DNA from 3 places in the Kosakonia sp. Marseille-Q7440 genome. Region 1 is predicted to be linked to each of the others. Evidence: predicted binding sites of a transcription regulator. Region 1 holds the regulator's gene; each other region holds the start of a gene.
What was found. Region 1 encodes PhoB, which activates phosphate uptake and scavenging genes when phosphate is short. Its sites were predicted from a motif close to CTGTCATAAAACTGNCNNAT; they were not measured.
Positions count from the first base shown of each region.

Region 2: pstS (phosphate ABC transporter substrate-binding protein PstS) is a predicted target of PhoB. The motif match lies at 1,024-1,043, and genes of this name have one in related genera.
Region 3: kdgR (DNA-binding transcriptional regulator KdgR) is a predicted target of PhoB. The motif match lies at 9,291-9,310, and genes of this name have one in related genera.

Region 1 covers NZ_CBCPLT010000001.1:854,379-865,107, forward strand. Annotated here, with positions in the region: gene mak (fructokinase) at 1-229, shown strand, start outside; gene sbcC (exonuclease subunit SbcC) at 731-3,871, opposite strand; gene sbcD (exonuclease subunit SbcD) at 3,868-5,070, opposite strand; gene phoB (phosphate response regulator transcription factor PhoB) at 5,268-5,957, shown strand; gene phoR (phosphate regulon sensor histidine kinase PhoR) at 5,979-7,277, shown strand; gene brnQ (branched-chain amino acid transporter carrier protein BrnQ) at 7,685-9,004, shown strand; gene proY (proline-specific permease ProY) at 9,090-10,439, shown strand.
Region 2 covers NZ_CBCPLT010000002.1:131,799-142,527, forward strand. Annotated here, with positions in the region: gene ACWPW2_RS14480 (hypothetical protein) at 1-227, shown strand, start outside; gene ACWPW2_RS14485 (hypothetical protein) at 272-661, opposite strand; gene pstS (phosphate ABC transporter substrate-binding protein PstS) at 1,097-2,137, shown strand; gene pstC (phosphate ABC transporter permease PstC) at 2,262-3,221, shown strand; gene pstA (phosphate ABC transporter permease PstA) at 3,221-4,111, shown strand; gene pstB (phosphate ABC transporter ATP-binding protein PstB) at 4,158-4,931, shown strand; gene phoU (phosphate signaling complex protein PhoU) at 5,000-5,725, shown strand; gene ACWPW2_RS14515 (ADP-ribosylglycohydrolase family protein) at 5,764-6,666, opposite strand; gene cbrC (PF03691 family colicin E2 tolerance protein CbrC) at 6,694-7,281, opposite strand; gene yieH (6-phosphogluconate phosphatase) at 7,307-7,972, opposite strand; gene ACWPW2_RS14530 (NCS2 family permease) at 8,140-9,477, shown strand; gene ACWPW2_RS14535 (4'-phosphopantetheinyl transferase family protein) at 9,531-10,268, opposite strand; gene mnmE (tRNA uridine-5-carboxymethylaminomethyl(34) synthesis GTPase MnmE) at 10,479-10,729, opposite strand, start outside.
Region 3 covers NZ_CBCPLT010000001.1:2,460,291-2,471,019, reverse strand. Annotated here, with positions in the region: gene rsmF (16S rRNA (cytosine(1407)-C(5))-methyltransferase RsmF) at 1-613, opposite strand, end outside; gene ACWPW2_RS11440 (PqiB family protein) at 692-3,325, opposite strand; gene yebS (membrane integrity lipid transport subunit YebS) at 3,294-4,577, opposite strand; gene ACWPW2_RS11430 (GAF domain-containing protein) at 4,709-5,206, shown strand; gene proQ (RNA chaperone ProQ) at 5,303-5,998, shown strand; gene prc (carboxy terminal-processing peptidase) at 6,018-8,066, shown strand; gene htpX (protease HtpX) at 8,262-9,143, shown strand; gene kdgR (DNA-binding transcriptional regulator KdgR) at 9,402-10,193, shown strand; gene ACWPW2_RS11405 (YobH family protein) at 10,242-10,481, opposite strand; gene mgrB (PhoP/PhoQ regulator MgrB) at 10,644-10,729, shown strand, end outside.

The DNA.
Region 1 (10,729 bases):
TGAGATGCGGCTGGCGAAGTCGCTGGCGCATGTGGTGAATATCCTTGATCCCGATGTGATCGTGCTGGGCGGCGGGATGAGTAATGTCGATCGCCTTTACCAGACGGTGCCCGGGTTGATGCAGAAGTGGGTTTTTGGCGGCGAGTGTGAAACGCCAATCCGCAAAGCATTGCACGGGGATTCCAGCGGCGTGCGCGGCGCCGCATGGCTCTGGCCGCAGGGGGAATAATGCGCCCATTGATCCGCTGAAACGGAGTAGGCCGGATAAGCGTTTACGCGCCATCCGGCATTTTATCAGCGGCAACATTGCCGGATGGCGGCTTCGCCTTATCCGGCCTACACGGTTCCAGCAACAGCTATTTTTCATTCAGCCCCCATCTTGCAGCGATGGTGTTTACCCCCGCTGAAATCGGCGAACCGGAGCGTGAATGACAAGGTCTGGACGCCATGGATGGCGGACAGAGGCGAACCGAGACAGGGAGCGAGTCCCCGAAGGGGCGAGCAGGTCGAGTCGAGCCGGCCGCAGTCAGGCACGTGAGAGGTGAGCGCAGTGCGCAGCACCGATTTCCTCGCGGGGCCGCGGGGATTGACAAGGGGAGCGCGGCCGCTTCCCTTGTCCCGTTCACCGCATAAGAGATTAATGAAACTCCCCAGCGCCTGGTGAACGGAACCATTCCACCCGAGCCACATACCAGGCTCATTGCCGGATGGCGGCTACGCCTTATCCGGCCTACGACACCGCATACTTCCCATCCAGCTTGCTGTAGCCAAGCCCGTTTATCTTCTTCACCTTAATTTGTACCGGTATTCGCTCCTTCATCGCCTCAACGTGGCTTATCACGCCGATAGTTTTCCCGGTGGCATTTAACGCATCGAGCGCATCGAGCGCCGTGTCCAGCGTTTCGCTATCCAGCGTGCCGAAGCCCTCATCGAGGAACAGCGAATCGATACGCGTTTTATGGCTCACCAGATCGGAGAGCGCCAGCGCCAGCGCCAGGCTCACGAGGAAGCTTTCGCCGCCGGAGAGCGTACGGGTATCGCGCACTGCATCTGCCTGCCAGGTATCGACCACCTCCAGCTCCAGCGCGTCGCTCACTTTGCGCTTGAGCAAATAGCGCCCGTGCAGGCGGGTAAGCTGGTTATTCGCCAGCCAGACCAGGTTATCCAGCGTCAGCCCCTGGGCGAATTTGCGGAACTTATCCCCCTCTTTGGAGCCAATCAGCGCATTGAGATGGCCCCAGTCATCGCAGCGGGCGCTGGCGTGCTCAATCTGCTGTAGCACCGTCTGCTGGCGTTTGCGGTTATCCGTATCCTGTTTGAGCTGCTGGCGCACTTCGCCCTGGCCGGTTGTGTTCTCACGCAGCTGTCGCGCAAGCTGCTCCAGCGCCGGTGCGGTGCTCTCCACGCTGGCATCCGCCGCAAGCCCGGCGGGACGCTGCTGTTGATGGTCAGTGAGCGCCTGCTCCGCACTTGCCGCCAGCGCCTGTTTCTGCTGGCAATCGCTCTCCAGCGTCTGGCGCAGCTGCGCAAGGCGTTGATGCTCGCCATCATCAAGCAGGGCGCGCAGGAAGGCGTCGCGATCGTCAAAAATGCTCGCCGCTAGCGCATCGTTAAACGCCTGCTCAGATTGACGCTCGCTCTCCGCCACCTGCGCCAGTTGCTGATGCAGGGTTTGCCACTGGCTTTGCAGTGCCAGGCAGGCGTCGTGCACTTTTCGCCACCCCTCCAGCGCCACGCGCGCCTCGCCAACGGCGATCTCCTCTTCAGGCAGGGTCTCAAGGATTGGCGCAAGCTGCGCCAATTGTTCCTGTAGCGCGGTAAGTTGCTGCTGATGCTCTTGCCACTGCTGCGCTTCATCGGAGCGGGCAGCCAGCCATGACGCTTCGTCATCTTCGGCGGGCAGTGCCAGGTCGAGCGCCGAAAGCGTTGTGGCAAGGCTTTCGCGGCGGCGCTCAACCGCCTGCTGATACTGCTCGCTCTGCTGGCGCAGATCATTGATCTGCTGTTGCAGGGTCAGGCGCTGATTGAGCAGGTAAAGCTGATGCTCGTAGGCATCCTGCGCGCTTTGCCAGCTGTTGAGATCGCGCTGCGGCTCAAGGGTGACGTTCAGCGCGGCGCAGGCTTTTGCCCACGCCTCAAGCCAGCTGCGCTCCTCGTCCAGGAGCAGTTTTGCTTCGCGCTCATCTTTCTCGTAACGCTCGGCGAGGCCTTTTAACCGCTCGCCGAGCGCCACGCCCGCTTCTTTCATGGTGCGCACTTCGAGATCGAGTGCGTTAAAACGCGTCTGGTTTACCCCCGGCTCGATAGCCTGATAGTGGGCGACCGCCGGGTGCTCCGTTGCGCCGCACAGCGGGCAGGGATGGCCGGGCTGGAGGCGCGCGCGCTCGCTTTCGAGATCCTTAATCCGGCTCTCCAGCTCGCAAATGGTGCGCACCTCGCTCAGTAACTGATTCTTCTCTTTATACTGCTCGCGTTTGTGCGCCAGCTCGGCGGTCAGTTTCTCCTGCTCCGCTTTCAGATCCAGCAGGCTCTGCTGGCGCTGGCTCAACTGCTTGCGCAGCGGCGCGTAGCGGGCGTGCAGGGCGGTAAGCTGCTGGCGCAGCGGGCGGTTTTGCGCGCAGAGCGCCATCGCTGCCGCTGTCTCCTCAAGGCTCATCTCAAGGGTGGAGATTGGCAGGGTGCGCAGGCGCTCCTGCTGGCTCTGCACCCGCTGCTGCGCCGCGAGCCACTGTTTTTTCTCCTCCGCCAGCTGGCTGAAGAGCGCTCGCCAGCCGGTTAACTCACTCTGCCAGCGCTGGAAACGGGCATGCTCGTTTAACCACGCCTCCAGCGTTTGCCGCGACGCAAGCAGGGATGCTTGCTGCTGCGCGGCGCTGGCGAGTATCTGTGCGCGCTGTAACAGGCTGGCTTGTAAGCGAGTATTCACTTCCTCGCTCTGCGTGCGGGTACGCGTCAGGGTTTTACGCTGCTCCTCAAGGCGTTCCCACAGCGGGCGAAGCTGCTGCGCCGGTTGCGCCAGTTCAAGAGCCGCAAGCTGCGGCCTGGCATCATTACGCGCCTGTAGCGCCTGTGCCAGCGTCGCTTTTGCCCGCCCGCGCGCCGCTTGTAGTTCCGCTTCGCGGGTAAGCCACTGCGCCTGGGTCTGCGCGCTGCGCTGGGCGCTCAGCAGTGTCTGCTCTTCGTCAGTCAGTACTTGCAAACGTTGCTCAAGCTGCGCCCGCTGCTCGTTGTCCAGCAGCACGACGCCCTCGGCCTGCGCGCGTAGCTGTTCCAGCTCGCCTTTGGCGCTTTTATGCTTCTCAAACACCATCGCCGAAATCTGCCCGTAGATCTCGGTGCCGGTTAGTTCCTCCAGCAGTTCGGCGCGCTCGCGCGGTTTGGCGTTGAGGAATGCGGCAAACTGCCCCTGCGAGAGCAGCATGGAGCGGGTGAAACGGCCATAATCCAGCCCGGTGAGGGAGGCGGTGAGATCGAGCTTATCTTTGACTTTATCGGCGAGGATCTTCCCCGTTTCGCAGAGCGCCAGCTCGACGCGCGGGGCCTGTAAATTGCCGTCCGCCAGCCCGCGGGCGCGCGTCTGGCTCCAGAAGGCGCGATAGGCCACGCCTTTGACCTCAAACTCCACTTCCGCCAGGCACTCGGCGGTATCGCGCGTCATCAGATCGTTTTGCGACTGTGACAGGGTGCTGAGGCGCGGCGTCTCGTGGTAGAGGGCGAGGCAGATGGCATCCAGCAGGGTGGTTTTCCCGGCCCCGGTGGCCCCGGTAATGGCGAACAGCCCGTTGCTGGCGAAGGGCTCTTCGGTAAAGTCGATTTTCCACTCGCCCTTTAGCGAGTTGATATTTTTCAGCCGTAAACTGAGGATTTTCATGCGTCGTTCTCCTCATCCAGTGCCTGGCGGGTCTCGCTGAACAGCGTATGTAAGCGCGCACTCTGCATCTCGTCGAGCTCCTCCTGCGCCAGCCTGCGGTCAAAGACCTCTTCAACTTTCAACTCGCTCAATGTTTCACGCAGCTCACCGGCGAGCAGGCGGTCGCGCAGTTCGCGGCTGCGGCGCACCAGCAGCACTTCGACCGGCAGATCTTCCGTCACCTGCTGGATTTTGCGCTGCATATCGACCAGGTAATCGCTGCTGACAATCTCAATATCGAGCCACACCGGCGGCGTGGCGGGCGCATCGCGCCACTGCTCAAGCTGACGGCAGATATCGGCAAACTCGCCCTTAATCACCGCCAGCGGCTGAGTGGCGGGTACGTCAAGCGTGGTCACCTCAGCCAGCTTGCCGTCGGCGAATGTCACCAGATTGACACCTTTACTTTTTCCGGTCTCATCAAAGCTGAGGGGGATCGGCGAGCCGCAGTAGCGAATATGCTCCGTGCCGCCGATTTTCTGCGCACGATGGATATGGCCGAGCGCGATGTAATCCGCCGGGGGAAAGTTCTGTGCAGGAAAAGCATCCAGCGTGCCGATATAGATATCACGCACCGCGTCACTTTTACTCGCGCCGACGGTGGTTAAATGGCCGCTGGCGATAATCGGTAACGGCTTATCGCCGCGCAGGTCGCAGGCGGCGTGATACTGCTGCTGATAGTAGTCGGTGATGGCCGCCAGCAGATGCTGCTGTTTTTGCTGCCCGGACATCCCCGCCTGGCTGACGGTAATGTCGCGAGGACGCAGAAACGGCACCGGGCAGAAGACCGCGCCGGGTTCACCGTCGCGGCGATAGAGCAGAAACGGCGCGACGCCCGCGCTGGCGACCACGGTGGTGTTGAGATAAGCGAGGATCTCTTTTGATTCATTCAGGGTCGCCACGGAGTCATGGTTGCCCGCCAGCACGATTAACTGGCAGCCGGTGCGCTGCAAATTAACCACAAAGCGGTTATAGAGCTCGCGGGCGTAGCTCGGCGGCGATCCGGTATCGAAAATGTCGCCGGCGACCACGATGGCGTCGACCTGCTGCTGCCCGGCCGTGGTTAACAGCCAGTCAAGAAAAGCGCTGTGCTCGGCGGCGCGGCTTTTGCTGTAAAAGTTTTGGCCGAGATGCCAGTCCGATGTGTGAAGAATGCGCATAGTGATCCCGTGGCAAAAAAGCATAACGGCGATTATAAACATTAAGCGGGTCAGGGACATCGCCTGGCGCAAATTTGCGTTGTCACAATCGCGCGGGCTGGGTCATATAGCGGTCATGTTATTCATAAATCTGTCATAAAACTGACGCATAATGGCGACGCTATTTATACTGCAGACTAATTAATACAGGGCGAATGATGGCGAGACGAATTCTGGTCGTGGAAGACGAAGCACCGATCCGTGAAATGGTGTGCTTTGTGCTCGAACAAAATGGTTTTCAACCGGTTGAAGCGGAAGATTTCGACAGCGCAGTAAACCAGCTTAATGAACCCTGGCCGGATCTGGTGCTGCTGGACTGGATGTTACCCGGCGGGTCCGGCATTCAATTTATCAAACACCTGAAGCGCGAAGCGATGACCCGCGATATTCCGGTGATGATGCTCACCGCGCGCGGTGAAGAGGAAGATCGCGTTCGCGGCCTTGAGACGGGCGCCGATGATTACATCACCAAGCCCTTCTCGCCGAAAGAGCTGGTGGCGCGCATTAAAGCCGTGATGCGCCGCATTTCACCGATGGCGGTGGAAGAGGTGATTGAGATGCAGGGCTTAAGCCTTGATCCCTCCTCCCATCGCGTAATGACCGGCGAAAATCCCCTCGATATGGGCCCCACCGAATTTAAACTCTTACACTTCTTTATGACCCACCCGGAGCGTGTTTACAGCCGCGAACAGCTGCTGAATCACGTCTGGGGCACCAATGTGTATGTTGAAGACAGAACCGTAGACGTGCATATTCGTCGTCTGCGTAAAGCGCTGGAAGGGAGTGGACACGACCGGATGGTGCAGACGGTACGCGGCACGGGATATCGTTTTTCGACCCGTTTCTGAAATTTGACAGGAGTGTGACGCGTGCTGGAAAGGCTGTCATGGAAAAGGCTGGTGCTGGAGCTCCTCCTTTGTTGTATCCCCGCCTTTATTCTGGGCGCGATGTTCGGCTATCTGCCGTGGTTTTTGCTGGCGGCAGTGACCGGGCTTCTGATCTGGCACTTCTGGAATCTGCTGCGTCTCTCCTGGTGGTTATGGGTCGATAAAAGCATGACGCCGCCGCCCGGCACCGGCAGCTGGGAGCCGCTGCTCTACGGCCTGCACCAGATGCAGATGCGCAATAAAAAGCGCCGCCGTGAGCTGGGTAACCTGATTAAACGCTTTCGCAGCGGCGCCGAGTCGCTGCCGGATGCGGTGGTATTGACCACGGAAGAGGGGATGATCTTCTGGTGTAACGGCCTTGCGCAACAGCTGCTGGGGCTGCGCTGGCCCGATGATAACGGGCAGAACATCCTCAACCTGCTGCGCTACCCCGAATTTACCCAATACCTGAAAAGCCAGACCTTCAGCAAACCGCTCAATCTGGTGCTTAACAACGGTCGCCACTTAGAGATCCGCGTGATGCCCTACAGCGAGCAACAACTGCTGATGGTGGCGCGTGACGTCACGCAGATGCACCAGCTGGAAGGGGCGCGGCGTAACTTTTTCGCTAACGTCAGCCATGAGCTGCGCACGCCGCTAACGGTGTTGCAGGGCTACCTCGAGATGATGCAGGAGCAGACGCTGGAAGGCGCGCCGCGTGAAAAAGCGTTACACACCATGCGTGAGCAAACCTCGCGCATGGAGGGGCTGGTGCGCCAGCTTCTGACCCTGTCGAAAATCGAAGCCGCGCCGACGCATGGCGCAAATGAAGTGATTGATGTGCCGATGATGCTGCGCGTGGTGGAGCGGGAAGCGCAAACCCTTAGCCAGCAAAAACAGAGCTTCAGCTTTGAAATTGATAACCAGTTGAAAGTGCTGGGTAGCGAAGAGCAGCTGCGCAGCGCCATCTCAAACCTGGTCTATAACGCGGTGAACCATACCCCCGCCGGGACGCACATTATCGTGCGCTGGCAGCCGGTGGCGCACGGCGCGGAGTTCAGCGTCGAAGATAATGGGCCGGGGATCGCCGCCGAGCATATTCCGCGCCTCACCGAGCGTTTCTACCGCGTGGATAAAGCGCGCTCGCGCCAGACCGGCGGCAGCGGGCTTGGGCTGGCGATTGTCAAACATGCGGTTAATCACCACGACAGCCGCCTTGATATCAGCAGCACGCCGGGGAAAGGGACGCGCTTTAGCTTTGTCCTGCCGGAACGCCTGATTGCCAAAAACGCCCACCCATAACCCCCTTGTCAGCTTATCTTTCCGGCGGCTCGTGACGGCGAGCCGCTCTGCCTCGCCTCATCCCGCACCTGCAACGTAGTTTGTACGGTTGTTGCTTTTTTGTTCGCACGATCAGCCACGTGTTTTTCTGATAAATAGAGTTTTTCACTGGCTGGATTCTACTGTTTAGTATAACTATCTGGTTTTGCGATCCCGACTTGCCTTTAAACGTTATAAGCGTTTAAATTGCGCCCCATGCATTGCCAGACCGACTGTGTTTGCGCGGTAAACCGAAAAACTATTCTTCGCCACGCAGCACATTAAGCATTTCCCGCTGATTTAACGCGTTAATGATGCGTTATTGTCCGGTGCGGAGAGGCTAATTATTCAACATTTTTACGACACCACATCCACAGGCAGTAAACATTATGACCCATCACTTAAAACCGCGTGACATCATCGCGCTGGGCTTTATGACCTTCGCGCTGTTTGTTGGCGCAGGTAATATTATTTTTCCTCCCATGGTCGGCTTGCAGGCGGGTGAATTCGTCTGGACGGCGGCGCTGGGCTTCCTGATTACTGCGGTGGGCCTGCCGGTGCTAACGGTAGTTGCGTTAGCGAAAGTGGGCGGTGGCATTGATAGCCTCAGTACACCGATTGGCAAAGTCGCGGGCGTGCTGCTGGCAACGGTCTGCTATCTGGCCGTGGGGCCGCTGTTCGCTACGCCGCGTACCGCAACCGTTTCATTTGAAGTGGGCATCGCGCCGCTGACCGGCGACGGCTCTATGGCGCTGCTGATCTACAGCCTGGTCTACTTTGCGCTGGTGATCCTGGTCTCCCTCTATCCGGGAAAACTGCTTGATACCGTTGGCAACTTCCTCGCTCCGCTGAAAATTATCGCCCTGACGATTCTGGCAATCGCCGCACTGGTGTGGCCGGCCGGCCCTATCAGCCACGCGCTGGAAGCCTACCAGACCGCGCCGTTCTCTAACGGTTTCGTCAATGGCTACCTGACGATGGATACTCTCGGCGCGATGGTCTTCGGGATTGTTATCGTTAATGCCGCCCGTTCGCGCGGCGTGACCGAAGCGCGTCTGTTGACCCGCTACACCGTCTGGGCGGGTCTGATGGCGGGTGTTGGCCTGACGCTGCTCTACCTGGCGCTCTTCCGCCTCGGCTCCGACAGCTCGACGCTGGTCGATCAGTCCGTTAACGGCGCGGCGATACTGCATGCCTATGTCCAGCACACCTTTGGTGGTGCGGGCAGCTTCCTGCTGGCAGCGCTGATCTTCATCGCCTGCCTGGTGACGGCGGTTGGCCTGACCTGCGCCTGCGCAGAGTTCTTCGCCCAGTACCTGCCGCTCTCTTATCGTGCGCTGGTCTTTATCCTCGGCATCTTCTCCATGGCGGTCTCAAACCTTGGTCTGAGCCACCTGATCCAGATTTCGATTCCGGTGCTGACCATGATCTATCCGCCGTGTATCGTGCTGGTGGTCTTGAGCTTTACCCGCTCTTTCTGGCATTGTTCCACCCGCGTAATTGCGCCGACCATGTTTATCAGCCTGCTTTTTGGTATCCTTGACGGCGTGAAAGCCTCCGCGTTTGCTGAGCACCTTCCGCTCTGGACACAGCGTTTACCGCTGGCGGAGCAGGGCCTGGCCTGGCTGTTGCCGAGCCTGGTGATGGTGGTTCTGGCCGCTATCTGGGATCGCGCGGCGGGACGTCAGGTGACTTCCAGCGCGCATTAACAGCAGCAAGCACGGTTTGTTGAACCACGGGGTAGCGCACTCCGTGGTTTTTTATTTTTTGTGATGAATAACGGCAGTGGAAACGATGGAAAGTACGAATAAGCTGAAGCGTGGGCTAAGTACCCGCCACATTCGCTTTATGGCGCTGGGTTCAGCGATCGGCACCGGGCTGTTTTACGGCTCCGCGGACGCCATCAAAATGGCCGGGCCCAGCGTGTTGCTGGCCTACATTATCGGCGGGGTCGCGGCGTATATCATTATGCGTGCGCTGGGCGAGATGTCCGTCCACAATCCCTCCGCCAGCTCCTTCTCACGCTACGCACAGGAAAACCTCGGCCCGCTGGCCGGTTATATCACTGGCTGGACCTACTGCTTTGAAATCCTGATTGTCGCTATCGCCGACGTCACCGCCTTCGGCATCTATATGGGCGTCTGGTTCCCGACGGTGCCACACTGGATCTGGGTGCTGAGCGTGGTGCTGCTCATCTGCGCTATCAACCTGATGAGCGTAAAAGTCTTCGGCGAGCTGGAGTTCTGGTTCTCCTTCTTTAAAGTCGCCACCATTATCATCATGATCGCCGCCGGTTTCGGCATCATCATCTGGGGGATCGGCAACGGCGGGCAACCGACCGGCATCAGCAATCTCTGGAGCCACGGTGGCTTCTTCAGTAACGGCTGGCTGGGCACGGTGATGGCGCTGCAAATGGTGATGTTCGCCTACGGCGGCATCGAAATCATTGGCATCACCGCCGGTGAAGCGGAAGAGCCGGAGAAGTCGATTCCGCGCGCCATCAACTCGGTGCCGATGCGTATTCTAGTGTTTTATGTCGGCACACTGTTTGTGATCATGTCGATCTACCCGTGGAACCAGGTGGGCACCAACGGTAGCCCGTTTGTGCTGACCTTCCAGCATATGGGCATCACCTTTGCCGCCAGCATCCTGAACTTTGTCGTGCTGACCGCTTCCCTGTCGGCGATCAACAGCGATGTGTTTGGCGTCGGGCGTATGCTGCACGGCATGGCGGAGCAGGGCAGTGCGCCGAAGATGTTCGCCAAAACCTCCCGCCGCGGCATTCCGTGGGTGACGGTACTGGTGATGACGCTGGCGCTGCTGATGGCGGTCTATCTCAACTACATCATGCCGGAGAATGTCTTCCTGGTGATTGCCTCACTGGCGACCTTCGCCACGGTGTGGGTGTGGATTATGATCCTGCTGTCGCAGATTGGTTTCCGCCGTCGCCTCTCGGCGGATGAAGTGAAGGCGCTGAAGTTTAAAGTGCCGGGCGGCGTGGCGACCACCGTTGCCGGGCTGATCTTCCTGGTATTTATCATCGCGCTGATTGGCTGGCACCCGGAAACCCGCATTTCGCTCTATGTCGGCTTTGCATGGATTGTGCTGCTGCTGATTGGCTGGGCGTTTAAGCGCCGGGCGTAATCTCCGGTAACGTCGTTTTCCTTCGTAGGCCGGGTAAGGCGCAGCCGCCACCCGGCGTTATGCCTGATGGCGCTGCGCTTATCAGGCCTACGATCTCTGCGCATTCAAAAGCCGACGTAAATTCTCTGGCGTTATTGTTTCGCCCTTGTAGGCCGGGTAAGGCGCAGCCGCCACCCGGCGTTATGCCTGATGGCGCTACGCTTATCAGGCCTACGATCTCTGCGCATTTAAACGCTGACGTAAATTCTCTGGCGTTATTGTTTCGCCCTTGTAGGCCGGGTAAGGCATAG
Region 2 (10,729 bases), on a different contig from region 1:
AAGAGGTGAGCTATATCAGCTCTAATGATAACGGGACTCAAAATATCCGTTACCGGCTGGCGATTCATGATGGGAGCGTGACGCGCTCGGTCGAGGGGAAAGAGACCATTGCTGCGTTCAACTCGCCGAAAATGCAGAAAGGGCAGAAGGTCGATATTAAGTACCTGGATGACCAGCATATTCTGTTTATTTTTGATAAGCAGGAGTCGTCGGCGAACCCGGGGTAATGCGGGATGAAAAAGAGGCTGCCAGGCGGCAACCTCTTTAGACCTTATTTTACTTTCTGGCTCAGGTCAGCAAGCTGTTTCTCAAGGGTGCTGATGCTGCGCTGCATATCATCGACTTTGCGGCTGAGATCGTCATTGCTTCTTTTCAGCTCATCCCTTTCGCGGCTCATCTTTTCAAGGTCACTTTCCATGCCCTTAATTTTACCCTGCTGCTTAGGGTAATCGCGCTGGATCTCGGAAAGGGTTCTTGCGCTGAGATCGGATGCCGGTGAGATATACGTTTTTCCTTGGGCAGACGAGCCCTGTTCATAGGTCATCAGTGTATCGCCCGAATAGTGGTTAGACATGAAATATACGGGTTCATCTGCCGCCTGGCTGAAGGTAGCGGGTAACAACGTTAGCAATCCTGTCGCGAAAACAATTGTTCTGTTCATACTCATCCTTAGTGTCCACTCAGTGGTGTTAACAACGCCTGTTCAACCCCGCTATATACATATGAAAACCAGACTTTGTCTCCTACCTCTTTTCAGTAGTGGTGAAGGATAAAAAATCAGCATTGGATGATTGCGAAGTGCGTGGGAAAGCGCGTGGTAGAGGCGGGGGTTTTGCGTAAAATTTGTTCGGTCAGGGCGAGCAGCCTCGCCTTTTCAGCTACATTTGGATTGTCATAAAAATAAAACATCAGCGAATTGTTAAGGTGTTATCTAACCTTAATATTTTGATTTTTATAGCTAATAAATATTGGTGCTGCGAAAAGCCGCCGCTGTCATCAAACAGTAACAATCGTTGCATATAACTGTCATCAAAGTGTCCTATTTTGCTCCGAGTAGCAACTCAAACAACGATTTACGATTCCTGCAGGAGACATTATGAACGTTATGCGTACCACTGTCGCAACTGTTGTCGCCGCGACCTTTTCTCTGAGCGCTTTTGCTGTAAATGCCGCAGCTAGCCTGACTGGTGCGGGCGCAACTTTCCCTGCGCCGGTGTATGCCAAGTGGGCTGATACCTACCAAAAAGAGACGGGCAATAAGGTCAACTATCAGGGCATCGGCTCCTCCGGTGGCGTGAAGCAGATCACCGCCAAAACCGTTGATTTCGGCGCATCTGATGCACCGCTGTCTGACGAAAAACTCTCCCAGGAAGGCCTGTTCCAGTTCCCGACTGTGATCGGCGGCATTGTGCTGGCTATCAACGTACCGGGCGTTAAATCTGGCGAGCTGGTTCTCGACGGTAAAACGCTGGGCGATATCTACCTCGGCAAAATCAAAAAATGGGACGACGCGGCTATCGCCAAACTCAACCCGGGCCTGAAACTGCCTTCACAGAACATCGCCGTGGTTCGCCGCGCTGACGGTTCCGGTACTTCATTCGTCTTCACCAGCTACCTGGCGAAAGTGAACGAAGAGTGGAAATCCAAAGTCGGTGCTGGCTCTACCGTTAACTGGCCGACCGGTCTGGGCGGTAAAGGTAACGACGGCATCGCCGCTTTCGTTCAGCGTCTGCCGGGCTCAATCGGTTACGTTGAGTACGCTTACGCGAAGCAGAACAACCTGACCTACACCAAACTGATGTCTGCCGATGGCAAAGCCGTTAGCCCGACCGAAGAGAGCTTCTCTAACGCGGCAAAAGATATCGACTGGAGCAAATCCTTCGCCCAGGACCTGACCAACCAGAAAGGTGCTGACGTGTGGCCAATCACCTCCACCACCTTCATCCTTGTACACAAAGAGCAGGCGAAACCTGAGCAGGGCGCTGAAGTACTGAAGTTCTTTGACTGGGCGTACAAAAACGGCAGCAAACAGGCTAACGATCTCGATTACGCAACCCTGCCGAGCAGCGTTGTTGAACAAGTTCGCGCCGCATGGAAAACCAACGTGAAAGACAGCAGCGGTAAAGCCGTTTACTAATCGCTAATTTTTGAAGAACATGGCGGATGGCGCTTACACCATCCGCCTTACAGATCCTCTGTAGGCCCGGTAAGCGCAAGCGCCTGCGGGCAACTTCGTAAGACGTCAAACTGAAGAGTAATTTATGGCTGCAACCAAGCCGGCATTTAACCCACCGGGTAAAAAAGGCGACATGATCTTCAGCGCACTGGTAAGACTGGCTGCGCTGATTGTGCTATTGCTGCTGAGCGGCATCATCGTTTCGCTGATTTTCTCCTCCTGGCCCAGCATCCAGAAATTTGGTTTCTCCTTCCTGTGGACCAAAGAGTGGGATGCGCCGAATGAAATTTACGGCGCGCTGGTGCCCATTTACGGCACCATCGTGACCTCTGTTATCGCACTGCTGATCGCCGTGCCGGTGAGCTTCGGTATCGCGCTGTTCCTGACGGAACTCTCGCCCGGCTGGCTGAAGCGCCCGCTGGGTATCGCCATTGAACTGCTGGCGGCGATCCCGAGTATCGTTTACGGCATGTGGGGGCTGTTTATCTTCGCCCCGCTGTTCGCGACCTACTTCCAGGAGCCGGTCGGCAATGTGCTCTCCAACATTCCGTTTGTCGGCGCCCTCTTCTCCGGCCCGGCGTTCGGCATTGGTATTCTCGCCGCCGGGGTGATCCTCGCGATTATGATCATCCCCTACATTGCGGCGGTGATGCGCGATGTCTTTGAACAGACCCCGGTGATGATGAAAGAGTCGGCTTACGGCATCGGCTGCACCACCTGGGAGGTGATCTGGCGCATCGTGCTGCCGTTTACCAAAAACGGGGTGATAGGCGGCGTCATGCTCGGTCTCGGCCGCGCGCTGGGTGAAACCATGGCGGTGACCTTTATCATCGGCAACACCTACCAGCTCGACAGCGCCTCGCTCTATATGCCGGGCAACAGCATTACCTCTGCGCTGGCGAATGAGTTTGCCGAAGCGGAATCGGGCCTGCACGTTGCGGCGCTGATGGAGCTGGGGCTGATTCTGTTTGTCATCACCTTTATCGTGCTGGCGATCTCGAAATTTATGATCCTGCGCCTGGCGAAAAACGAGGGGGCACGCTGATGGCTACGCTTGAAATGCAGCACACCGCAGAGCTGGCTGAATCCCGTCGCAAAATGCAGGCGCGCCGCCGGTTGAAAAACCGCATCGCCCTGACGCTCTCAATGGCGACCATGGTGTTTGGCCTCTTCTGGCTAGTGTGGATCCTCTTCTCTACCGTGACGCGCGGTATCGACGGTATGTCGCTGGCGCTGTTTACCGAATCGACCCCGCCGCCAAACACCGCGGGCGGTGGTCTGGCGAACGCCCTGGCGGGCAGTGGCCTGCTGATCCTGTGGGCGACGGTAATCGGTACACCGCTGGGCATTATGGCGGGGATCTACCTGGCAGAGTATGGCCGTAAATCCTGGCTCGCCGAGATTATCCGTTTTATCAACGACATCTTGCTCTCCGCGCCCTCTATCGTGGTCGGCCTGTTCGTCTACACCATCGTGGTGGCGCAGATGCAGCACTTCTCCGGCTGGGCAGGCGTGATTGCGCTGGCGCTGCTGCAGGTGCCGATTGTCATTCGTACCACGGAAAACATGCTGAAACTGGTGCCGGATAGCCTGCGTGAAGCGGCTTACGCGCTGGGCACGCCGAAGTGGAAGATGATCTCCGCGATTACGCTGAAAGCCTCTGTCTCCGGCATCATGACCGGCGTACTGCTGGCGATAGCGCGTATCGCCGGTGAAACGGCACCGCTGCTCTTTACGGCGCTCTCTAACCAGTTCTGGAGCACCGACATGATGCAGCCTATTGCTAACCTGCCGGTGACGATTTTCAAATTCGCCATGAGCCCGTTTGCCGAATGGCAGCAGCTGGCCTGGGCCGGGGTGCTGATTATCACGCTCTGCGTACTGCTGTTGAACATTCTGGCGCGCGTTGTCTTCGCCAAGAATCGACACGGTTAATTTTTGCGACGCGGCGAAGGCGGCGTCGAGTTGAGGAAAGAGATAAATGAGTATGGTTGATACTACGCCGGGCAAGATTCAGGTTCGTGATTTGAACTTCTATTACGGCAAATTCCATGCACTGAAAAACATCAGCCTGGATATTGCCAAAAATCAGGTGACGGCGTTTATCGGGCCGTCTGGCTGCGGGAAATCCACGCTGCTGCGCACCTTTAACAAAATGTATGAGCTCTATCCTGAGCAGCGCGCCGAAGGCGAAATCCTGCTGGATGGCGACAACATTCTCACCAATACCCAGGATATCGCTCTGCTGCGCGCGAAAGTGGGCATGGTGTTCCAGAAACCGACGCCGTTCCCGATGTCGATTTACGACAACATCGCCTTTGGCGTGCGTCTGTTTGAAAAGCTTTCGCGCCCCGATATGGACGAGCGCGTGCAGTGGGCCTTGACCAAGGCCGCATTGTGGAATGAAACCAAGGATAAATTGCACCAGAGCGGCTACTCTCTCTCCGGCGGCCAGCAGCAGCGTCTCTGCATCGCGCGCGGCATTGCTATTCGCCCGGAAGTGCTGCTGCTGGATGAGCCTTGCTCGGCGCTGGATCCGATCTCAACCGGCCGTATCGAAGAGCTGATCACCGAGCTTAAGCAGGATTACACCGTGGTTATCGTGACGCACAACATGCAGCAGGCGGCGCGTTGTTCCGATCACACTGCGTTTATGTATCTCGGTGAGTTGATTGAGTTCAGCAATACAGACGATCTGTTCACCAAGCCTGCGAAGAAGCAAACGGAAGATTACATTACCGGGCGCTACGGCTGATTGCCGAACCACAGAGGTGGCAGCCACCTCGTTACCACGTGAAATTTGTCGGGCATTTGGAGTGCACCATGGACAATCTGAACCTTAACAAACATATTTCCGGGCAGTTTAACGCTGAGCTGGAAAGTATTCGCACTCAGGTCATGACGATGGGTGGAATGGTAGAGCAGCAGCTCTCGGATGCGATCACCGCGATGCATAACCAGGACAGCGAGCTGGCAAAGCGCGTTGTTGAAGGGGATAAGCAGGTCAATATGATGGAAGTCGCCATCGATGAAGCCTGCGTGCGCATTATCGCCAAGCGTCAGCCGACGGCGAGCGATTTACGCCTGGTGATGGCGATCATCAAAACCATCGCCGAGCTGGAGCGTATTGGTGACGTGGCGGATAAAATCTGCCGCACGGCGCTGGAGAAGTTCTCCCAGCAGCACCAGCCGCTGCTCGTCAGCCTCGAGTCGTTAGGCCGTCACACCGTGCAGATGCTGCACGACGTGCTCGACGCCTTTGCGCGGATGGACATTGACGAAGCGGTGCGAGTCTATCGCGAAGATAAGAAGGTGGATCAGGAGTATGAAGGCATTGTGCGTCAGCTGATGACCTACATGATGGAGGACTCCCGCACCATTCCGAGCGTGTTGACCGCCCTCTTCTGCGCCCGCTCTATCGAGCGTATCGGCGACCGCTGCCAGAACATCTGCGAGTACATCTTCTACTTCGTTAAAGGCCAGGATTTCCGCCACGTTGGCGGCGACGAGCTGGACAAGCTGCTCGCCGGAAAAGATCCGAAAGAGTAAGCGCAATAAAAACCCCCTCTTGATGAGGGGGTTTTGCTTCACGCTGACTTAGTGAGTAACTGACCGGCAAGCGTTGCGATCTCATCGCATTGCCACAGCTTCTCCCGCCAGCGATGCGGGATCCCCTCCACGCCGTACCAGGCACCAGCCAGCTGCCCGGCAATCGCCGCAGTGGTATCCGCATCGTCGCCAAGGTTGGTCGCCAGCAGGATCGTCTCTTCGAAACTCTCCCCGTGAGCGAAGCACCACAGCGCCGCCTCCAGGCTTTGCACGCAGTAACCGGTGCCGAACACCTCTGCACGCGATTTCTGCCGGTAATGCCCTTCGGCGATCTGGCGCAGATTAGCCTGTTCCGGCAGCTGCGCAATATCTGTCAGCGTGTCGGATTTACTTTTGCCCTGCAGCGCATTGATGAGCATCTGCGCGAACAGACGGCAGCTGGCCAGTGCTTCTGGCGCGGCGTGCGTCGTTCGCGATGACGCTTCGGCATACTCCAGCGCCTTTGGCACATCCGGATAGTACCAGAGCACCACCGGCGCAAGCCGCATCAATGAACCGTTGCCCGCCGTGTTCGGATCGCTCGAGCCGGCAAAGGGTTCGCCGTTGAGCGTAAAGCGCCGCAGCGCGGATGAGACGGTCATCCCGATATCAAAACAGCTGCCCGTGGAGCTTAAATAGCCCCACTTCCACCAGTTCAGATAGCGGTTCATCTGATCGGTCGCATCAAATCCTTTACAGGCGATCAGGCTATGCGCGAGGCAGAGCGCCATTGAGGTGTCATCCGTCCACTGCCCGGCTTTTAAATGAAACGGGCCGCCGCCGACCATATCGGTGACCGGGGTAAAGCTCTCTCTGGGACTGAACTCTACCGTTGTGCCAACCGCATCTCCGGCCGCGAGGCCGAGAAGAGACCCCTGATAACGCGCAAGTAAATCCGACATCTTTTATTCCTTATTTCGGGCAAGTCGTCAGGAGAAGTCTGCCCACAAACGCAGCTTCCCACAGTGGAGGCAGCGGAAGAGGTAGCCCTGACAGTCGCCGCCGTCGCGCAGATACTCCTGTAGTTTATTGATATCCATACCAAACGCCCGGCAATCGGCATCCAGATCGGCAAACTGATCCAGCTTGTCGGCTATCTCTTTCCAGCCGACGTAACCGATAAAGGCGCAGAAATCATTGCAGTGCGCCAGCCAGTGTTCCTGCTGCCAACCGCAATAGCCTGGGGTGCGTTGCGTCAACTCAGCAACGGTAGCTTCCGGCCACGAACTGCTAAAACCGGTAAATTCGCCCTCATCGTCAAACTCCCCTTCTACACCTTCAAGGCTGCAATCATCCTGAAATGTGCCGTTGAATTTCTCTGCTGCTGAGCCATCCGCAATGCACCAGGGGCAGAGCGTATCGACATCTTCAGCAGTAAAGAACGGGTTGGTGTAGTAGACGTCTGTTGGCTGTGAACAACAGGCGCAGGTCACGGTTTTGCCTTCAGAGAAGACGCCCGTTTCCAGGGGTTGTGGATGGTATTTGAATACCGGGAGAGGGCGATTATTCTGGTCCATAAAAACATCCTGTTTTGTAGGTAAGTTAGCGCGTAACAGACCACCCGCGAGCACGCCACAATGCTGGCAGCTGTGCTAAGTCAGTAAATGTCGTCACTTTTGGGTGATCGATAGGTACGTTATGCGGATCGGCGCAGAAGTAAAACACTTCCATCCCTGCCGCAATGCCAGATTGCGCTCCGGCGGCGGAATCATCCACCAGAATGCACTTTTCCGGCGAGACATCGAGTACCTCTGCTGCATGGTACATTAACGCTGGATCGGGCTTCCAGCGCTGGATGTCATAGCCACTAAACAGTTTTTCCGGAAAGTGGTGCAACATCCCAAGTTTACCTAATGAGTGTTGCATTTTGCTCACCGGCCCGTTAGAGACCACGCACATGGGTACGCTAACGGCATCAAGCAGAGCACTGGCACCCGGAATCACCTCCAGCTCGCTGTCGAACAGCCGCGCCACTTCGGCGCGATAAACCGGCTCAAGAGTAGCTTTATCCAGCGTTTTACCATGTTCCTCGCCGATAACATCAATAATTTCATACAGCTTCATGCCCTTGAAACGCTTAAAGACCTCTTCAAGGTCCAGCGTGATGCCAACGGTTTGAAACATATGGACGTATGCGCGGGAACAGATCACTTCGCTATCGACCAGGGTGCCGTCACAGTCGAAAAAGATCGCTTCAATGTGGGACATGCCATTTCCTGTGATTACAAGTTTAACGATTACTTAACGCAGATTGCGGGACGCAATCGTTGCCGTATAAGCAAATTCAATGAAAAAAAGTGCGTGATAACCGTCAATACTGCCTCATTTTGGTATAGGATAGCGACGAATTTTCCCTCCTATTCCGGAAATTGATAATGAGCCAACAACAGACTTCCCAGGCCTCTCGCCCGGGGTTGCTTGACCGCGTGTTCAAACTGCGTGACCACGGCACAACGGCGCGCACCGAAGTGATCGCCGGCTTCACGACGTTTTTAACGATGGTCTACATCGTTTTCGTTAACCCGCAAATTTTAGGCGTCGCCGGAATGGATACCAGCGCAGTTTTTGTCACCACCTGTCTGATTGCCGCGTTCGGCAGCATCCTGATGGGTCTGGTGGCTAACCTGCCGGTCGCGTTGGCTCCGGCAATGGGATTGAACGCCTTCTTCGCCTTTGTGGTGGTGGGCGCAATGGGGCTCTCCTGGCAGGTCGGCATGGGCGCGATCTTCTGGGGTGCGGTCGGTCTGCTGTTGCTGACCATTTTCCGCGTACGTTACTGGATGATTGCCAATATCCCGATGAGCCTGCGCGTTGGCATCACCAGCGGGATCGGCCTGTTTATCGGCATGATGGGTCTGAAGAATGCGGGCGTGATCGTCGCCAACAAAGAGACGCTGGTCAGCATCGGTAATCTGACGTCGCACAGCGTGCTGCTGGGCGTGCTTGGCTTCTTTATCATCGCTATTCTGGCGTCGCGCAATATTCACGCCGCGGTGCTGGTCTCTATCGTCGTGACCACGCTTTTAGGCTGGCTGCTGGGCGATGTGCAGTATCACGGGATTGTCTCTACGCCGCCAAGCGTGATGTCGGTGGTGGGCAATGTCGATCTCGCCGGCTCCTTTAACCTCGGTCTTGCGGGCGTGATCTTCTCGTTTATGCTGGTGAACCTCTTCGACTCCTCCGGGACGCTGATCGGCGTGACCGACAAAGCCGGGCTGGTGGATGAGAAGGGCAAATTCCCGCGCATGAAACAGGCGCTCTACGTTGACAGTATCTCCTCTGTGACCGGCTCCTTCTTCGGCACATCGTCGGTTACCGCCTACATTGAATCCTCTTCGGGTGTCTCCGTTGGCGGGCGTACCGGCCTGACGGCAGTAGTCGTGGGTTTGCTGTTCCTGCTGGTGATCTTCCTCTCGCCGCTGGCAGGAATGGTGCCGGGTTATGCGGCTGCGGGCGCGCTGATTTACGTCGGGGTGCTGATGACCTCAAGCCTGGCGCGTGTGAAGTGGGAGGATCTCACCGAAGCGGTACCGGCGTTTATTACTGCCGTGATGATGCCGTTTAGCTTCTCTATCACCGAGGGGATCGCGCTTGGCTTTATCTCCTACTGCGTGATGAAAATCGGTACCGGCCGTCTGCGCGAGCTTAGCCCGTGCGTCATTGTCGTGGCGCTGCTGTTCCTGCTGAAAATCGTCTTTATCGACGCGCATTAATCCCTTCTCCCTCTCCCGCTTCGGGGGAGGGAAAGCTTTACCCTCACGCTTATTCAGATCAACGCTTTTTCGGCGGGCAGGCTGGTGAAACGCATCAGGCGGGAAGCCGGATCGTTGGCGCGGGTCAGCACATCCGTCAGGTAGTGCCACCCTTTCTGGCTATCAAACTCCCAGATACGCAGGCTTTCAATCGCTGGCGCGACCGCAACAGACCAAATCAGCACATCTTCGGCATCGCACATCAATTCTACCTGCGCATGTTGTGCGACGCGAAGCCGCCCGGAGCCAGGCAGCAGTTGGAGCTGCATCGGGTCGTCCTGCATCTGGTGAATCAATTTCATCACGCTCTGGCGCAGCGTTAACAGCTGCGTTTGCGCTTCACTGGCATCGTTCTGGTTGTTTATCCACAGCTGCTCATTGTTGCTGAAGGTGTGTTTGTGCCCGTGCGGGCTGTGGAAGCTGCGCGTCGCGCGCTGTAGCTCCATATCAAGGCCGCACTCGCCTTCGGTAGCGATGGCAACGCCAACCAAATTCCCGGCGTAGGCCAGTGAAAAGCTCGGCAGGCTGCTGTCGGCGAAGCGCGGTCGTCCGCTCTCCTCAACCACCATCTCCGGCAGTTCGCTGATGCCATAAAGCATAAACATCATCTCGGCGAGCAGTGCCCGGGAAGCGATATAACGGGAGCGGCGATGTTCCGGTAGTTGCCCTGCGGCCTCAAGGCACGCCTGAGGGAGCCGGGTCGAAACAAGATGACCTTCTGAGAGGATCCCTCTTGCAAAGTGTGTCGCCATTTTTCGCTCCGTGATAATGGGCTGCGTGAATCAAATCGATAATCGACATTATCGCCTGTGATGAATAGGTTTTAATGCGAAAAGTCCCATCTGAAAAGTCCTAAGGGGTGATATTTACACTTTCTTTCGTCAATGGGGAGCACTTTCAGAAAAAGTGATGAAATGACGGCTAACGAGCGTTAAAACGCCCGCCAGCCGCGGGATGAGGGATTATTTACCAATACAGAAACTTGAGAAAATCCTGCCCAGCAGGTCATCAGAAGTAAATTCGCCGGTGATCTCGCTCAGGCTCTGCTGGGCCAGACGTAACTCCTCTGCGAGCAGCTCGCCCGCCCAGGCACCCAGCAGTTGCGCTTTGCCCTGTTGCAGATGTTCAGCCGCCATTTCCAGCGCCTGTAAGTGACGACGACGCGCAAGGAAGCCGCCCTCCATGCTGGTGTCGAAACCCATGCTCTGCTTGA
Region 3 (10,729 bases), 1.6 Mb from region 1:
TGCGCACCACCCCTTCGCCGGAGCAGGGCGCATCCAGCAGAATGGCGTCAAACATTTCGGGTAACGCAGCACCAAACACGCGGCCGTCGAAATGGGTCAACGCCACATTCTGGATGCCACAGCGGCTGATATTCGCATGCAGCACTTTTACCCGGCTGGCAGAGAACTCATTCGCAAGGATGGCACCCTGATTCCCCATCCGGGCGGCAATCTGCGTGGTTTTCGAACCCGGCGCAGCGGCGACATCCATTACGCGCAGCGGCATCGCTTCCCCGGCAAACAGCGCGGCAACGGGCAGCATTGAGCTCGCTTCCTGGATGTAGAACAGGCCGCTCAGATGCTCCGCCGTGCTGCCTAAAGGCAGGCTCTCCTCCTCGTCGCGTTCGATCCAGAAGCCCTCCGCGCACCACGGCACTGGCGTTAACTGCCAGCCATAGGGCGCGACCAGCTCGAGAAATGCATCGACGGAAATTTTCAGCGTATTGACGCGAATACTGCGGCGCAGCGGGCGCTGGCAGGCGGCAATAAACTCATCAAAATCGAGATGCTCAGGCATCGCCAGGCGCATCTGGGCGAGAAATTCTTCAGGAGGGTAAACAGCGTTTTGAGCCACGGGGCGCCCCAGAAGGAAAAAAAAGAGGCGCGCAGTGTAGCATAAAGGCTCCGGCGCGGGCACGCCGGAGCACTCAGGTTAACGTGGCAGCGCGGTACCCCACTGTCGCCACTCTTTCGGTTCGCTCTCCAGCAGCAGGAAGTGTTTGCCCGGCTGCGCTTTCGGTGCCAGCGGCGTTTCCGGTGGCGTCGCGAAGGCGATCCCGCCGCGAATAAACTGATTAAAGGTGCCGGTTTTCACCACCCCGCCGGTCAGGCCAAAGTCCAGCGTATAACCGGAGGCTAACCAGAAGACCGAGTTATTGCGCACCAGATGCTGGTAACGCTTACTGACGCGCATGGCGATCATCACGCGGTCGGAGAGGGTACCCAGCGCAAGGCCGGTCACCGTTCCCACTTCAATACCGCGGAACAGCACCGGTGTGCCGATATTCATTGAACCCACTTCCGGCGCTTCAACCACAATGTTCAACCCATCAAGGTAACGGGAATCAGTAATCGTCGCTTCGGCGAGTTCAAAATCGCGGCGCGCATCGCCATGTCCAGGCTCAACGTTGATATAGGGCTGCAAAATGGTGTCGAGATGTTCAACACCACCGGCGGAGATCTGCGGCGTGATCACCGAGAAACGCGATCCGGCGCGGGCAAAGTTGCGCACATATTCCGGATAGAGCACGGCGCTGGCCTGCACTTCGTTTTTATCCGTCAGCAGATGCAGCTCCTGCACCTGGCCGATATCGATGCCGAGGTAGCGAATCGGCATCCCTTCTGCCAGCTTGCCGGCGTCGAAAGCATGCAAAGTGATCTTGCCGCCGACGGCGCGCGCTTCGGTTTCTGAGGCGTAAAGGATACGTTTATCGCCTTTACGCAACCGCGCACCCGCACCGCTGCGGTTATCGAAGCTGATGGCACCCTTGATCGCGCGCGAAAGGGGCGAAGCCTGCACCGTTAATCCGCTGCCGTTAAGCTGCACCTTCGCGCCGCCTTCCGCCCAGAAGACGCTGTCGGCGGTGAGCAAGTTGCGATACTCCGGCTTGATATGCAGATCGATATCAAAGGCATTGGCGCGCGGACGCACGGTGATCACTTCACCCACTTCAAATTTACGATAGAGCACCACCGATCCCGCCTGCACATCCGGCAGGGTATCCGCCGTCAGCGTCAGGGTGGTGGTAGGCAGATCGCTAAGGCTGTTCTCCAGCGCTTTATCAAGGTTGGCGAAGAGCGGGTAGGTGGGTTTCATCTCCCCTTTATCACCCGGAAGAATGCGGATGCCGCCGCTGATCCACTCACTGGCGCTGGCGGCGAGGAATTCCACGCCATCCAGCCCCAGCTTCACATCTACGCGACTGTTGACCACAAACTTGCTGTCGCCATGCACCAGATCGCGATATTGCGGATCGATGGCAACGGCAAACGAGACGCCTTTGTTGGTTAGCTTACGCTCCAGTACCTGGCCGACCTGCACACCGTGCAGCACCAGCGGCTGCCCGGCATCGATGCCATAACTCTCCGGCGCGGTGAGCGTCAGGGTGATGACGCCCGGCTCCTGCAGCAGATTTTTATCCGCGGGCAGCACAACGAACTGATCGCGCGGCTGGCCTTCGCCGGGAATAAGCTCCAGCGTGCTGCCGGTCAGTAGCGAGCTGAGATTGGTATTGCTTAGCGAGACTTTCGGGTTGCGCATCTCAATGCGCGTATTATCACGCAGGAGATTGACGACACCCGGATCGACGGTCAATTCACCGGTTACTTTGCCACCCGGATTAAGGGTGATGTCTGTCAGTTCGCCCACTTCCAGCCCCTGATACATCAGCGGCGTTGAGCCGGCTTTCAGCCCCTGACCGCCCGGCAGATCGAGCTTGATGATCACGCCGCGCTGGCTGTGGGCCAAATCTTTGTATAAGCCAAATTCATCATCGACTGACGCCGGTTCCGAGTTATCCGGCGAGTCGAAGGCAATAGCGCCGTTAACCAGCGCAGCCAGGCTCTCCAGCTCCACTTTCGCCCCGCTCAGACCGACGTCCGCTTTCACACCCGAGATATTCCAGAAGCGGCTGCCTTTTTTCACCAGATTGGTAAAACGGCGCTCAATCAGCACATCTACTGTGACGCCCTGTTTATTTTTGTTGATGGCGTAATCATAAACGCGGCCAACGGGGATCTTGCGGAAATAGACCAGCGAGCCGCTGTTGAGCGAACCAAGATCCGGTGCGTGCAGATGAATCATCAAATCGCCATTATTGAGGCGGTATTTCGGCTGCGTGTCGAGGGCAGTGAAGTGATCCTGCGGTTCACCTTTGCCTGGCATCATACCGATATAGTTACCGCCGACCAGCGCATCCAGCCCCGAGACGCCCGCCAGCGACGCTTTCGGCGTCACCAGCCAGAACTGCGTTTCGTTGCGTAGCGCATCTTTCATATCGGCTTTGATGCTGGCGCGCACCTGAATCTTCTTCAGATCGTCGCTCAGGCTAATATCCTGCACCGTCCCGACTTCCACCCCCTGATAGCGAATGGGCGTACGTCCGGCGACGATGCCGTCAGCGGACATAAAGTCGATGGTGATAGTGTTGGCGCGATCTTCATAGCTACTCCAGACCAGCCAGCCGGCGATCAGCAAAGCGATCACCGGCAGCAACCAGAACGGTGAAATGCGTCGTTTTGTTTTAATGCGCGCTTCAGTCGGCGAAGCGTGGTTTTCCTGACTCATGTGCATCCCAAAGTAAGCGGCTGTCCAGCCATTCCACAGCAAGAATAGTCAAAATAACCGCCGCGCCGAAATAAAACGCAGCGGGTCCCATAGTAAAGGCGAGAAGCTGGTCGCGATTGATCAGTGACATTGTCAGCGAGATGACAAACAGATCGAGCATCGACCAGCGCCCAATCCAGGTCACAAAGCGCAGAAGAAGGATGCGAGTGCGTAGCCCCTGTTCAAATTTGAAATGAATACTGACCAGCAAAGTGAACAGTACGATCACCTTGGTAAACGGCACCAGAATACTGGCGATAAAAACGATTCCCGCCACGGCGATATTGCTGTTACCGAGTGAAATAATGCCCGACATAATGGTATCGGCCTGCCGCGAACCGTTGATGTAGACCACCGAAATCGGTAGCAGGTTAGCGGGCAGCAGAAAAATCATCGAGGCAATCAGCGCCGCCCAGCACTTCTGCAGGCTGTGTCGGCGGCGATACCGCAGCGGAATATGGCAGCGTGGGCATCTGCCGCGGGCATCAGGCAAGCCGGTGAAGTGGCAGCCGAGGCAGGCACGCAGTTGCGGGTCGGGGCGCTTAGCCGGACGCTGCGGGTAAAAACGCTCCCACAGCTGCTCAACGTTCAGATGGATAAGCGTCATCACGCTGAGAATGGTTAACGCCACAAAGGCGACAAGCCCGACGCCTGGCTGCAGGTAAGCGTAATCCTGCACTTTGATTGAGGCGACGCCAATCCCGACCAGATAGATATCGAGCATCACCCACTCTTTCAGGCGCTCAAGCATCAGCAAAACCGGGCGCAGATTCATCCCGAGCCGGTTGCCGAACCATAAATAGGCGATTGCACTGACCAGCACCAGCGGCGCGCCAACGGTACAGAAGAGCACCATCGCCCCGGTAAGCGCATCGCCCTGGGCGGTCATTTGCCAGATCCCCTGCAACAAGTTGGCGTCTATACGCACGCCCAGCAGGTAAAAGTGAAGCAGCGGTTCGCCCCAGGCGAAAGGCATCAGCATCAGCATCGTCACCGCCATAGCAGCGAGACGGGTTAATGACCAGTCGCGGCCATCGCGGATTTTGGCATCGCAGCAGGGACAAAATGCACTTTGGTGCGATTTCATAACCGGTAACGCAAAAAGCGTATCGCATTGCGGGCAGCGCTGATAATGTGCCCGTGGCAAAGCTTCGCCGACATGATGGATCGCAATTTTTTTGTTAAGCGAAATGTGTTGTATCTTTAGTGCCATCGGCCGGATCAGAAAAGGGTTAGATGCATCTATATTAACTCATGATGAGAACATCTTGAGCATCAACGCATTTAATGCTTATTTTATTAGGCTTAGCCGTTTACTCAGTAAGACACCAAAGTGGTTGGATAATGAACAAAGCAGAGTTTTACGCGGACTTAAACCGCGATTTTCAGGCATTAATGGCAGGTGAAACCAGTTTTTTAGCGACGCTGTCTAATACCAGCGCGCTGCTGTTTGAACGTCTGGATGGGGTCAACTGGGCCGGTTTCTATTTACTGGAAGGCGACACGCTGGTGTTAGGGCCGTTCCAGGGCAAAATCGCCTGTGTTCGCATTCCTGTCGGGCGCGGTGTCTGTGGAAGCGCGGTCGCGCAAAACCGTGTGCAGCGGGTTGAAGACGTTCATCAATTTGACGGGCATATCGCCTGCGATGCGGCCAGCAACTCTGAAATTGTGCTGCCGATCACAGTAAGTGGTCAGATCATTGGCGTGCTGGACATCGACAGCGTCGAATTTTCGCGCTTTAGCGAAGAGGATGAAAAGGGCCTGCGCGAGCTGGTTTCTCATCTGGAACAGTGCCTTGCGGCAACCGATTATCAAAAATTCTTTGCGACTGTCGCAGGATAATCAACGGATAACGTAGCATTTACTGTTAGCGTCATTATAATGACGCCTGTTCATGCCTGCGCTTGTTGGCAACGTCCGTTGTAATCAGGAAATTTCATGGAAAATCAACCTAAGTTGAATAGCAGTAAAGAAGTGATCGCTTTTTTGGCCGAACGTTTCCCTCACTGTTTCAGTGCTGAAGGCGAGGCACGCCCCCTGAAAATCGGTATCTTTCAGGATTTAGTGGCGCGTGTTGAGGGTGAGATGAATCTCAGTAAAACCCAGCTTCGTTCCGCTTTACGTCTTTATACTTCGAGCTGGCGTTACCTGTACGGTATCAAAGCTGGCGCGACGCGTGTCGATCTCGACGGCAACGCCTGTGGCGTGCTGGATGAGCAACACGTTGAGCATGCCCGCAAGCAGCTTGAAGAAGCGAAAGCCCGTGTTCAGGCGCAACGCGCTGAACAGCAAGCCAAAAAACGTGAAGCTGCCGCTGCTGCTGGTCAGGAAGACGCACCGCGTCGTGAGCGCAAACCTCGTCCGGCTCCGCGCCGTAAAGAGGGCGCAGAACAACGCAAGCCTCGCGCTGATAAGCCGGCGGCAAAACCGCAGCGCGAACGCGCACCGCAGCAGGAAGAGCGCCATACGCCAGTTTCTGACATCTCCGTGCTGAGCGTGGGTCAGGACCTGAAAGTGAAAGCGGGTAATAACGCGATGAGCGCAACCGTGCTTGAAATCACTAAAGACGGCGTTCGCGTACAGCTTAGCTCGGGTATGTCGATGATTGTACGCGCAGAACATCTCTTGTTCTGAAACGGAGGCCTGGCCTGGCATGAACACTTTGTTTAAGCGCACAGCGTTGGCAGGCCTGTTATTCGTAACAGGCCACGCCCTGGCTGTGGAAGATATTACCCGGGCCGATCAAATCCCGGTGTTAAAAGAAGAGACGCAGCACGCCACGGTGAGCGAGCGCGTCACTTCGCGTTTCACTCGCTCCCACTACCGTCAGTTCGATCTGGACAACGCCTTCTCTGCGAAGATTTTCACCCGCTATCTTAATCTGCTTGATTACAGCCACAACGTCCTGCTGGCCAGCGATGTTGAGCAGTTCTCGCAGAAGAAAAATGAGATTGGTGACGAGCTGCGCAGCGGCAAGCTGGACGTCTTTTACGACCTCTACAATAAAGCGCAGCAGCGCCGTTTTGAGCGCTACCAGTACGCTCTTAAAGTGCTGGAGCGGCCGATGGATTTCACCGGTAACGACTCGTTTAACCTCGATCGCAGTAAAGCACCATGGCCTAAAGATGAGGCCGAGCTGAATGCGCTGTGGGACAGCAAGGTTAAATATGACGAACTGAGCCTTAAGCTCACCGGTAAAGATGAGAAAGAGATCCGCGAGACCCTCTCTCGTCGCTATAAGTTCGCCATTCGCCGTCTGGCGCAAACCAACAGCGAAGATGTCTTCTCGCTGGCGATGACCGCCTTTGCGCGTGAAATCGATCCGCACACCAACTACCTGTCGCCGCGCAATACCGAGCAGTTCAACACCGAAATGAGTCTCTCGCTTGAGGGGATTGGCGCGGTGTTGCAGGGCGATGATGACTATACGGTCATCAACTCAATGGTTGCCGGTGGTCCGGCGGCGAAGAGCAAAGCCATTAGCGTCGGCGATCGCATCGTTGGTGTCGGTCAGACCGGGCAGAATATGGTCGATGTGATCGGCTGGCGTCTTGACGACGTCGTTGCGCTGATTAAAGGGCCGAAAGGCAGCAAAGTGCGTCTTGAGATCCTGCCTGCGGGCAAGGGGACGAAAACGCGCATTGTTACGCTGACGCGCGAGCGCATCCGTCTTGAAGATCGCGCAGTGAAAATGTCGGTTAAAACCATCGGCAAAGAAAAAGTCGGCGTGCTGGATATTCCTGGCTTCTACGTTGGCCTGACCGATGACGTGAAAGTGCAGCTGCAAAAGCTGGAAAAACAGAACGTCAAGAGCGTGATTATCGATCTGCGTGCTAACGGTGGCGGGGCGCTGACGGAAGCAGTGTCGCTCTCCGGCCTGTTTATCCCGTCCGGCCCGGTAGTGCAGGTACGCGATAATAACGGCAAAGTGCGTGAAGATAGCGATACCGACGGTGTGGTTTATTACAAAGGACCGCTGGTGGTGCTGGTTGACCGCTTCAGCGCCTCGGCATCGGAGATCTTCGCGGCGGCAATGCAGGATTATGGTCGTGCGCTGATAGTCGGCGAACCGACTTTCGGTAAAGGCACCGTGCAGCAGTACCGCTCCCTTAACCGTATCTACGATCAGATGTTGCGCCCGGAATGGCCAGCGCTGGGTTCGGTGCAGTACACCATCCAGAAATTCTATCGTGTGAACGGCGGCAGTACTCAGCGTAAAGGCGTAACGCCGGATATCATCATGCCGACCGGCACGCAGGTAACGGAAACCGGGGAGAAATTCGAGGATAACGCACTGCCGTGGGACAGCATCAATGCTGCCACTTTTGTGCGCGCCGGCGATTTGAAACCTTTCGGTCCTGAGCTGCTGAAAAAGCACGATGAGCGTATCGCCAAAGATCCTGAATTCCAGTACATCAATAAGGACATCGCGCGTTTTGAAGCCCTGAAAGCGAAACGCGATATGGTCTCGCTGAACCTGGCGCAGCGTGAAAAAGAGAATGCTGAGGATGATGCTATTCGTCTTTCGCGTCTCAACGATCGCTTCAAGCGCGAAGGCAAGCTGCCGTTGAAGAAACTGGACGATTTGCCGAAGGATTATCAGGAGCCGGATCCCTATCTTGATGAGACGGTGCATATCGCGCTCGACCTGGCGCATCTTGAAAAAGACCAGCCCGCGGAATCAACCGCCTCTGCTAAGTAACTCTTCCCAACAGGCACAAGAAATTGTGCCTGTTTTTTTAACAACACCTCCTCCTCGTAAGCATCCTGCTACAAAGTGTAAAGTTGTGTTTTTCTCGTGACTTACGCGGCATTGTTGCTTGAAAATAGCCCGCACGCCCATACGATGTGGATAACCGCATAGTGCGTTTTGTTAAATCGAGGTTAAAAGAAAATTATGATGCGAATCGCGCTCTTCCTGTTGACTAACCTGGCTGTCATGTTGGTGTTCGGCCTTGTGCTTAGCCTGACGGGCATTCAGTCGAGCAGCGTTCAGGGGTTAATGATTATGGCGCTGCTGTTCGGTTTTGGCGGCTCGTTCATTTCGCTGTTGATGTCGAAATGGATGGCGCTGAAATCTGTAGGTGGTGAAGTGATTGAGCAGCCGCGCAACGATATGGAGCGCTGGCTGATGGAGACCGTTGCACAGCAGTCTCGCCAGGCAGGCATTGCGATGCCGCAGGTGGCGATTTATCACGCGCCGGATATTAACGCCTTCGCCACCGGTGCCCGCCGTGATGCTTCCCTGGTCGCCGTCAGTACCGGCCTGTTGCAAAACATGAGCCGCGATGAGGCCGAAGCGGTCATCGCTCATGAAATCAGCCATATTGCCAACGGCGACATGGTGACCATGACGCTGATTCAGGGGATTGTGAACACCTTTGTTATCTTTATCTCGCGCATTATTGCCCAGATTGCCGCAGGCTTCATGGGCGGAGACCGCGATGAGGGCGAAGAGAGCAACGGCAATCCGCTGGTCTACTTTGCCGTTGCGACGGTGCTCGAGCTGGTGTTTGGTATCCTGGCGAGCGTTATCACCATGTGGTTCTCCCGCTACCGTGAATTCCATGCCGATGCGGGTTCAGCCCGTCTGGTAGGACGCGAGAAGATGATCGCTGCGCTGCAAAGGCTGAAAACCAGCTATGAGCCGCAGGAAGCGAGCAGCATGATGGCGTTTTGCATCAACGGTAAGTCAAAATCGCTGAGCGAACTCTTTATGACACACCCGCCGCTGGATAAACGTATTGAAGCGTTGCGTTCGGGGGCATACCTGAAGTAATTACCGCCACCAATCATAAAGCGCGTCCATTGACGCGCTTTTTTTATTGTCATAAACAGCGCTGACCGGCAGGAATACCAGGAGTTGTACGCAGTGAATCCAGCAGATTATCGCGTAATACTTTCTGCCAACCTGGTATCAGGCGTAATGTCGCAGATTTGTAACGAACCAGGCATTCGCGCATTGCGGCGGATGGTCGACGAATTTATAATAAAAACCTATTCTGATTTTTATAAAACACAGGCGATGAGGTAATTAATGGCAATCGCGGATTTGGACAAGCAGCCAGATTCTGTCTCTTCTGTACTGAAGGTCTTTGGCATTCTGCAGGCTTTGGGCGAAGAGCGTGAAATCGGCATTACCGAACTTTCACAGCGCGTCATGATGTCAAAAAGCACCGTTTATCGCTTTTTGCAGACCATGAAATCGTTAGGCTATGTGGCACAGGAAGGGGAGTCAGAGAAATATTCCCTGACGCTGAAGTTATTTGAACTTGGCGCGCGTGCGCTGCAAAACGTTGATTTAATCCGTAGCGCGGATATCCAGATGCGTGAACTCTCTCGCCTGACGAAAGAGACCATCCATCTGGGTGCTCTCGATGAAGACAGCATCGTATATATTCACAAAATCGATTCGATGTATAACCTGCGCATGTATTCGCGTATCGGTCGTCGCAATCCGCTCTATAGTACCGCGATTGGTAAAGTGCTGCTGGCCTGGCGCGATCGCGATGAAGTGAAACAGATTCTGGAAGGTGTTGAATATAAGCGCAGCACCGATCGCACCATTACCAGCACCGAAGATCTGCTGCCGATGCTCGATATCGTTCGCGAGCAGGGCTACGGCGAAGATAATGAAGAGCAGGAAGAGGGATTACGCTGCATCGGTGTACCGGTGTTTGACCGTTTTGGCGTGGTTATCGCCGGTCTGAGCATCTCTTTCCCGACCCTGCGTTTCTCCGAAGAGCGTCTGCACGAATACGTTGCAATGCTGCATCAGGCAGCGCGAAAAATTTCTGAACAGATGGGTTATAACGACTATCCGTTCTGATAATTGTCAAAAAAGCCGCCCCTAAGGGCGGCTTTTTCATGGCAAAAATCAGCCGTTATCAATCACGTTTTCGCTTTTACGCATCAGCGGGCAGTTGGCAAGGCCAAAAAATCCGTTATTTGAATGAACATATTGCGCCGTGCTGGTGCCGCGCGCGGTCGCATATTTACACTGTAAACCAAGGCCTGCTGCATTCTCTTTACTGTTAATTAGCACGCCATAACCGCTCAGCAAGAGCCCGATCCACAACAGCGCGATAACGACAACGCCTCGAATAAGTGTACGCATGTTTGCTCCTTGCACATCGATTAAGTCTGGCATTAAGGCTACGTCTTTTATTGGCTGAAACAAGTCACACATTCCTAAAAATACCGAAAGGGGGTACAGTTACCCGCTGTTTAAGGAAGCCGTGTTAGTGTGGTTACACCTTGAAATGTTTCGGAGAGTGGAGTGAGAAAATTTAGATGGCTGTTGCTGATTGCCGTGGTGGTGGTCTGCCTGCTGCTATGGACTCAAATGATCAATGTGATGTGCGA